Linked DNA regions of Polymorphobacter megasporae. The protein of the gene in region 2 interacts with the protein of the main gene of each other region in a pairwise test. Links are inferred from orthologs where the notes say so. Each region holds a gene or a part of one and is shown on either strand. Other genes may lie near its edges.

Evidence for each region. The genes of interacting proteins can lie anywhere in the genome.
Region 1: the proteins of groL (region 2) and grpE interact in binary tests that used the Escherichia coli proteins (3 or more experiments, as listed by UniProt). The link is inferred for Polymorphobacter megasporae from one-to-one orthologs.

Annotation. Positions count from the first base shown.
Region 1 is NZ_CP081848.1:1,537,056-1,540,183, forward strand. The notes cover bases 154-3,128. They hold grpE (nucleotide exchange factor GrpE), read left to right. Parts: upstream 154-1,352; coding sequence 1,353-1,904; downstream 1,905-3,128. Other genes in these bases: rph (ribonuclease PH), read right to left, coding at 154-237; hrcA (heat-inducible transcriptional repressor HrcA), read left to right, coding at 319-1,356; KTC28_RS07260 (putative quinol monooxygenase), read left to right, coding at 1,930-2,289; KTC28_RS07265 (vgr related protein), read right to left, coding at 2,196-2,729; KTC28_RS07270 (copper chaperone PCu(A)C), read right to left, coding at 2,716-3,081. Also shown: more of rph, read right to left, coding at 1-153. UniProt on the Escherichia coli protein: Participates actively in the response to hyperosmotic and heat shock by preventing the aggregation of stress-denatured proteins, in association with DnaK and GrpE. It is the nucleotide exchange factor for DnaK and may function as a thermosensor.
Region 2 is NZ_CP081848.1:2,906,615-2,910,562, reverse strand. Bases 653-3,521 are described here. They hold groL (chaperonin GroEL), read right to left. Parts: upstream 2,981-3,521; coding sequence 1,325-2,980; downstream 653-1,324. Other genes in these bases: sppA (signal peptide peptidase SppA), read left to right, coding at 3,519-3,521; groES (co-chaperone GroES), read right to left, coding at 3,035-3,322; KTC28_RS13610 (hypothetical protein), read left to right, coding at 821-1,189; KTC28_RS13615 (hypothetical protein), read left to right, coding at 653-779. Also shown: KTC28_RS13620 (MlaA family lipoprotein), read left to right, coding at 1-588; more of KTC28_RS13615, read left to right, coding at 585-652; more of sppA, read left to right, coding at 3,522-3,948.

The DNA of each region.
Region 1 (3,128 bases), 1.4 Mb from region 2 along the record:
CGCCGCTTCACGCTGGCCGCGGGTGTGCGTCGCGCGCGGCAGCATGCCGTATTCGGCGGTGACCCAGCCCTCGCCCTTGCCGCGCAACCACGGCGGCAGGCGCTCCTCGACCGAGGCGGTGACGAGGACGTGGGTGTCGCCGAACTTGACGAGGCACGACCCCTCGGCGTGGGCGTTGAAGCCGGGAATCAGCTCGACGCGGCGCATCGCGTCGGGGGCGCGGCCTGAAGGGCGCATGGTCGGTCCTTACACTGTGAACGCGGACGCTTAGCCGCTCGGACGGTTGAGCGGAACCCCGTGCCGCCCTACATTGCGGCAATGCAGTCGCCGCCGATCACCGAGCTTAACGACCGCGCGCGCGAGGTCTTCCGCCAAATCGTCGAGTCGTACATCGAACACGGCAGCCCGGTCGGGTCGCGGACGCTGTCGAAGCTGACGATGCTCGGCCTGTCGCCGGCGTCGATCCGCAACGTCATGCAGGACCTCGAGGAACTCGGGCTGCTCGCGTCGCCGCATTCGTCGGCGGGGCGGCTGCCGACCGAACTCGGTCTGCGGCTGTTCGTCGACGGCATGATGCAGACGACCGCGCCGACCGACGCCGAGCGCGGCGCGATCGAGAGCCAGGTCGCGGGGACGGCGTCGATGGAGGACATCCTCGGGCGCACCACTTCCGTGCTTTCGGGCCTCAGCGCATGCGCGGGCATCGTCCTCGTCCCGCGTCACGAGATGTACGTCCGTCAGGTCAGCTTCGTCCCACTGTCGCCGGTGCGTGCGCTGGCGATTCTCGTCGGGGGCGACGGCTCGGTCGAGAACCGGGTGATCGACCTGCCGCCGGGATTGCCGCCGACCGCCCTGATCGAGGCGGCGAACTATATCAACGCGCGGCTCCATGGGCTGACGCTCGCCGAGGCGGCCGTCCGGTTGCGAGCCGAGATCGACGACGACCGCGCGCAGCTCGATGTCCTGACGCAAACGCTGGTTCAGGCGGGGCTGGCGAGCTGGTCGTCCGACGGGGCAGCGCGTCCGGTGCTGATCGTCCGCGGCAGCGCGCACCTCGTTGCGGGCGATGCGAACGACCTCGACCGCGTCCGGCTGCTGCTCGACGACCTCGAGGGCAAGGAAGAACTCGTCCGGCTGCTCGACTCTGCATCGGGCGGCGAGGCGTGCAAGATTTTCATCGGGGCCGAGAACAAGCTGTTTTCGTTGTCCGGGTCGAGCGTTATAGCGGCACCGTACCGTTCGGCGGGCCGCGTCGTCGGCGTCGTCGGCGTGATCGGGCCGACCCGCTTGAATTACGCCCGGGTCGTTCCGATGGTGGACTATACCGCAAAAACATTGAGCAGGTTGATCGCATGACCGACGAAACGATGATCTCCCCCGACGATGCTGTCACTGGCGCGAGCGAGGCCGACACCGGCGCGCCGAGCCATGAGGACGTCATCCGCGAGCGCGACGAAGAAATCGCCAGCCTCAAGGACCGGCTGCTCCGCGCTGCTGCCGAGACCGAAAACGTCCGCCGTCGCCTCGAGCGCGAGAAGGTCGACGCGTCGAGCTATGCGATGACCGGGTTCGCCCGCGATTTGCTCGGCGTTGCCGACAACCTCCGCCGCGCGATATCGGCACTTCCGGCCGAGGCTCCCGGCTTCGAAGCGGTCAAGACCGGCATCGAGGCCACCGAGCGCGAGATGACGAGCGTGCTTGCGCGCCACGGCATCACCCGCGTCGTCACCGACGGCGCCAAGCTTGACCCGAACCGCCATCAGGCGATGCTCGAAGTCGACAGCGAGCATCACGAGCCGGGTGCGATCGTCGCCGAATTGCAGGCGGGCTATACGATCAAGGACCGGCTGCTCCGCCCGGCGATGGTCAGCGTCGCCAAGGCGCGCACCGACGCCTCCGCTTAGTCGCGCCGGAGACTGGGGCAGCCGCATGATCATCGTCGTCGCCCGAATCGAGGTCGATCCGACATCGCTCCCGCGGCTGAGGCCGTTGCTCGACCGTCTCAGCCAGATGACGTGGCACGAGAGCGGCTGCCTCAGCTATTCGATCGCGGTCGAAAGCGAGAGCGATGGCATCATTAGCCTCGTCGAACGCTGGCAGGACGAAGCGGCGCTTCACGCCTACCTTGCGACTCCGGCGATGATGGCGTTGAAGGCCGAGTTCACCCCGGAGCAGATCACCGTCGATGCGCGGATTTACGATGTTACCGGTGAGCGGCCGCTTCCCGACGCCAAGCCGCCGCCGGTGCTGACCATCGTCACGCGCGGAAACGGGATCAGCGCAGCGTAAGTATCGAGCGATGGAGCGTTCGCGACGCGAGCGCCTTCATCGATGAAATAGGCGTCGGCGACGATACAGGCCTGCTGCTCGATCCCATACCGGGCAAATGGCTTTCCCGGCACCAGGGGTAGGTAGTCGTACCGTGCCCACGGCATGCGGCGCAGCGGGAGCCGGATGCCGGACTGATGCTGCCAGACATGGACCAGTTCGTGGACCAGCAGCGTTCGCGATGCGAGGCCTGCGACGGAGAAGTCTTCACGCCACTCGATGCCCTTGGGATGGAACCAGACATGACCGTCGGGGGCCATCACGACGCCGCGCGGCTGGAACGGAAACCATCTCCCGCGACGCAATGTGATTGGAGCGGGGTCGAGCGCGTGGCCGAATACCCGGTTGGCAATGGCGCGCTCGCCGGTTGTCAGCGGGCGGGCAAACTCAATGCGCGCCATGGCCCGACATCGGCATCACCATCGGCATCGCATCGGCCCCGGCGGCGCTGGCGACCGCCTCGACCTTGATCATCGTGCCTCCGTTGAAGCGGAACATCAGCGGCACCGTTTCGCCGGGCTTGAAGGTGGACGGAAGGTTGAAGATCATCAGGTGGCGACCGCCTGGGGCAAAGCGCATCCGCTCGTTGGCGGCGACGCGGACCGATGGCAGCCTGTCCATCCGCATCACCTCGCCCGCCATGCTCATCCCATGCATCTCGATTCGTGCGAGCGGCGACTCGACCGCGATCAATTCGATCGGCGCGGCTCTCGTCTCGAGGGTGAAGTAGCCCGCCGCAGGACGACCGGGCACAGCCGGGAGCCTTATCCAGGCCGCCGTGACTCGCGGCGTAACCGTCG
Region 2 (3,948 bases):
GTCGGCGGGCTCGCCGACGTCGCGACCGATCTTGGTCGTCCCGAGGAAAAAGAGGATTTCGGCCAGACATTCGCCGTGTGGGGGATCAAGTCGGGTCCGTACCTGATGCTTCCGTTCTTCGGCCCATCGACGCTGCGCGACGGCGTCGGGCTTGGTGTCGAGTTCGCGGTCGATCCGGTGCCGTATATCCGCAACGCCGTGATCGACTGGAAATTCTATTACTCGGTCGCCGAGTTCGGGCTGAAGGCGGTCGACCTGCGGTCGCAGCTGATCGACGCCGGTGCCGACGGGCTGCTCGCGGGCAGCCTCGACGAATATGCGACGGTGCGGTCGGCGTATCTCCAGCATCGCCAGTCGCAGATCTACGACGGCAATCCGCCCGACGAGGACGATATGACCCCAGCCGATGCGCCGCTCGCGCCAGGCGGCACGCGCCAGCCGGACTCGTCGACGCCGCAGCCCCCGTCGGCGGTGCCGACGACCCCGGTGCCGAGCGCGACCGACCAGCCGACGGCGGCCGACAAGCCCGCGGGCGACGCGACAACGCCGCCTGCCGCGACTTCAGCCGACGCGCCCAAGGCGCCGTGATCCGCCTCGCTGCCCTCGCGGGATTGCTTGCGCTCGCAGCGTGCAACAAGGCTCCCGACCCGGCGGCGAGCGCGAGCGCGCGCGATATCGACGCCGGAATGCGCAAGGCGGTCGACGATACCGATGCGGCACGCAGCGAGGCGACGACGCCTGCGCGACCCCTCGCCGCACCGGAACCAACGTCGAAGTGATCGGGTTGTGCGGCTGATTGCCAGCAACCGAGGATAAATTAATGCGCACCGCCATCAGCATCGTCGCCATCGCCGCCGCACTCAGCCTCGGCGCGTGCGGCAAGAAGGCCGACGACGCGACGACGACGACGACATCATCGACCGCGACCGATACGGCAGCCAGCGGCAGCGCGATGGGCAGCACCGGGACCGCGGACACGTCGACCACTGCCGGAAACGGCGCCGCGGCAACCGGCGGTGACGTCAGCGGCGGTGCAGCCGGTTCGACCCCGTCGAGCGGTGCGACCGACGCGGGTTCGGGCGCAACGACGACCGCCGGCAGCTCGGGTAGCAGCATGGCGGGCGGCAGTGTCGGAACCACCCCGGCGAACAGCGCCGGCAGCGAGACCCCGGCACCCGCTTCGCGTTAAGCGCCAGTCGGATACGGAAAGGCCGCGGCGTTCGCCGCGGCCTTTTTCGTATCCGCTGCAGACCATCGTCTCGGCGAACGAAAAAGGGCCGCGGTTCGCACCGCGGCCCTTCGTCCGTTCAGCGGTTGGGGTGGACTAGAAGTCCATCCCGCCCATGCCGCCCATTCCGCCGCCGCCCATGCCGCCGCCCATTCCGCCCGACTTGTCGTCGGCCGGCTGGTCGGTGATCGCAGCTTCGGTGGTGATCAGCAGCGAGGCAACCGACGCCGCATCCTGAAGCGCGGTGCGGACGACCTTGGTCGGGTCGATCACGCCGCTGACCAGCAGGTTCTCGTAGGTGTCGGTCTGCGCGTTGAAGCCGATGTTCTGATCGTCGCCATCGAGCAGCTTGCCCGAAATCACCGCGCCGTCATGCCCGGCATTCTGGGCGATCTGGCGAACCGGCGCGAACAGCGCCTTGCGGATGATGTCGATGCCGCGGGTCTGGTCGTCGTTGGCACCCTTCATGCCCTCGAGCGCCTTCGTCGCGTAGAGCAGCGCGGTGCCGCCACCGGGGACAACGCCTTCTTCGACCGCAGCGCGGGTCGCGTGGAGGGCGTCGTCGACGCGGTCCTTGCGCTCCTTGACTTCGACTTCGGTCGAGCCGCCGACCTTGAGAACGGCGACGCCGCCCGCAAGCTTGGCGAGACGCTCCTGGAGCTTCTCCTTGTCGTAGTCCGAGGTCGTGATCTCGATCTGCGCACGGATCTGCTCGACGCGGCCCTTGATCGCTTCGGCATCACCCGCGCCGTCGATGACGGTCGAATTGTCCTTGTCGATCGTGACGCGCTTGGCCTGACCGAGCATCGCCAGCGTGACGTTCTCGAGCTTGATGCCGAGGTCTTCCGAGATCATCTGACCGGCGGTCAGGATCGCGATGTCCTCGAGCATCGCCTTGCGGCGATCACCGAAGCCGGGAGCCTTGACGGCAGCAACCTTGAGGCCGCCGCGCAGCTTGTTGACGACGAGCGTGGCCAGAGCCTCGCCCTCGACGTCCTCGGCGATGATCAGAAGCGGACGCGACGACTGGACGACGGCCTCGAGGACCGGGAGCAGCGCCTGCAGGTTCGATAGCTTCTTCTCGTGGATGAGGATGTACGGGTTGTCGAGTTCGACCGTCATCTTCTCGGGGTTGGTGATGAAGTACGGGCTGAGGTAGCCGCGGTCGAACTGCATGCCTTCGACGACATCGAGCTCGGAGGCCATACCCTTGGCTTCCTCGACGGTGATGACGCCTTCCTTGCCGACCTTTTCCATCGCCTTGGCGATCATCTCGCCGATTTCGGTCTCGCCGTTTGCCGAGATCGTACCGACCTGGGCGATTTCGGCGGTGCCGGCGACATCCTTCGAGCGCGCCTTGAGGTCGGCGACGACGGCGGTAACCGCCATGTCGATGCCGCGCTTGAGGTCCATCGGGTTCATGCCGGCCGAGACCGACTTCATGCCCTCGCGAACGATCGCCTGAGCGAGGACGGTCGCGGTGGTGGTGCCGTCACCGGCCTTGTCGTTGGTCTTCGAAGCGACTTCACGGACCATCTGCGCGCCGAGGTTCTCGAAGCGGTCCTTGAGCTCGATTTCCTTGGCGACGGTGACGCCGTCCTTGGTGATGCGCGGGGCGCCGAAGCTCTTTTCGATGACGACGTTGCGGCCCTTGGGACCGAGCGTCACCTTCACTGCATCGGCGAGAATGTCGACGCCGCGGAGAATGCGTTCACGAGCGTCGCGCGAAAAGCGGACATCTTTCGCTGCCATGTGATTATTCCTTAGCTGATTGAATGGATTGGACTGCGAAGCTCGGGATCGGAATTAACCGATGATCCCTAAGATATCGCTTTCCTTCATGATGAGCAGGTCTTCGCCGTCGACCTTGACCTCGGTGCCCGACCACTTGCCGAACAGGATCTTGTCGCCGGCCTTGACGTCCATCGGCGTGATGCCGCCGTCGTCGCGACGGCCACCGGAACCGGCGGAGACGACTTCACCTTCCTGGGGCTTTTCCTTGGCGGTGTCGGGAATGATGATCCCGCCCGCGGTCTTTTCCTCGGCTTCGATACGACGGACGAGCACGCGATCGTGCAGCGGCGTGAACTTCATGAGGGTCTCACCTTCAACGGATGAATGGGCTCGCTGGCACTCACCATAAGCGAGTGCTAACGCCGGACGCATATGGTCGTGGGGCTCACGATCGTCAACCTTCGTCCATGTTAAGTTCTTGTGTCGCGCCCCGGTTGTACGGTCTCGCCTCGTCCCGCTATAGCTGCGCCACGGTTCGTCCAAGGTGATCCTTCGAATGACTTTCGTCCGCGGTGCGTGGCGCTTCCTCGTCGGGGTCAAGGACCTTGGCGTCCTGATCCTGCTGTTGATTCTCGCGCTCGCCATATGGGCGGCGTTCCACACCCGTACAGCGAGCATTCCCAACGGCAGCGCGCTGGTCCTCGACCTTGACGGCCCGGTTGTCGACCAGTCGAGCGAGCGGTCGCCGTTCGCCGCGGTCACCGGCGGCCCGACCGGCGGCAACGAGATCGAAGTGCGTGACGTCGTCCGCTCGATCGATGCTGCGCGAACCGATGGCCGGATCAAGCTGATCGTCCTCCAGCTCGACACCTTCATCGGCGCGGGCGAGGCCAACCTCCAGTCGATCGCGGCGGCGTTGCAGAACTTCAAGCGCAGCGGCAAGCCGGTCTACGCCTATGCCACCGCCTACACCGATGCGAGCTACT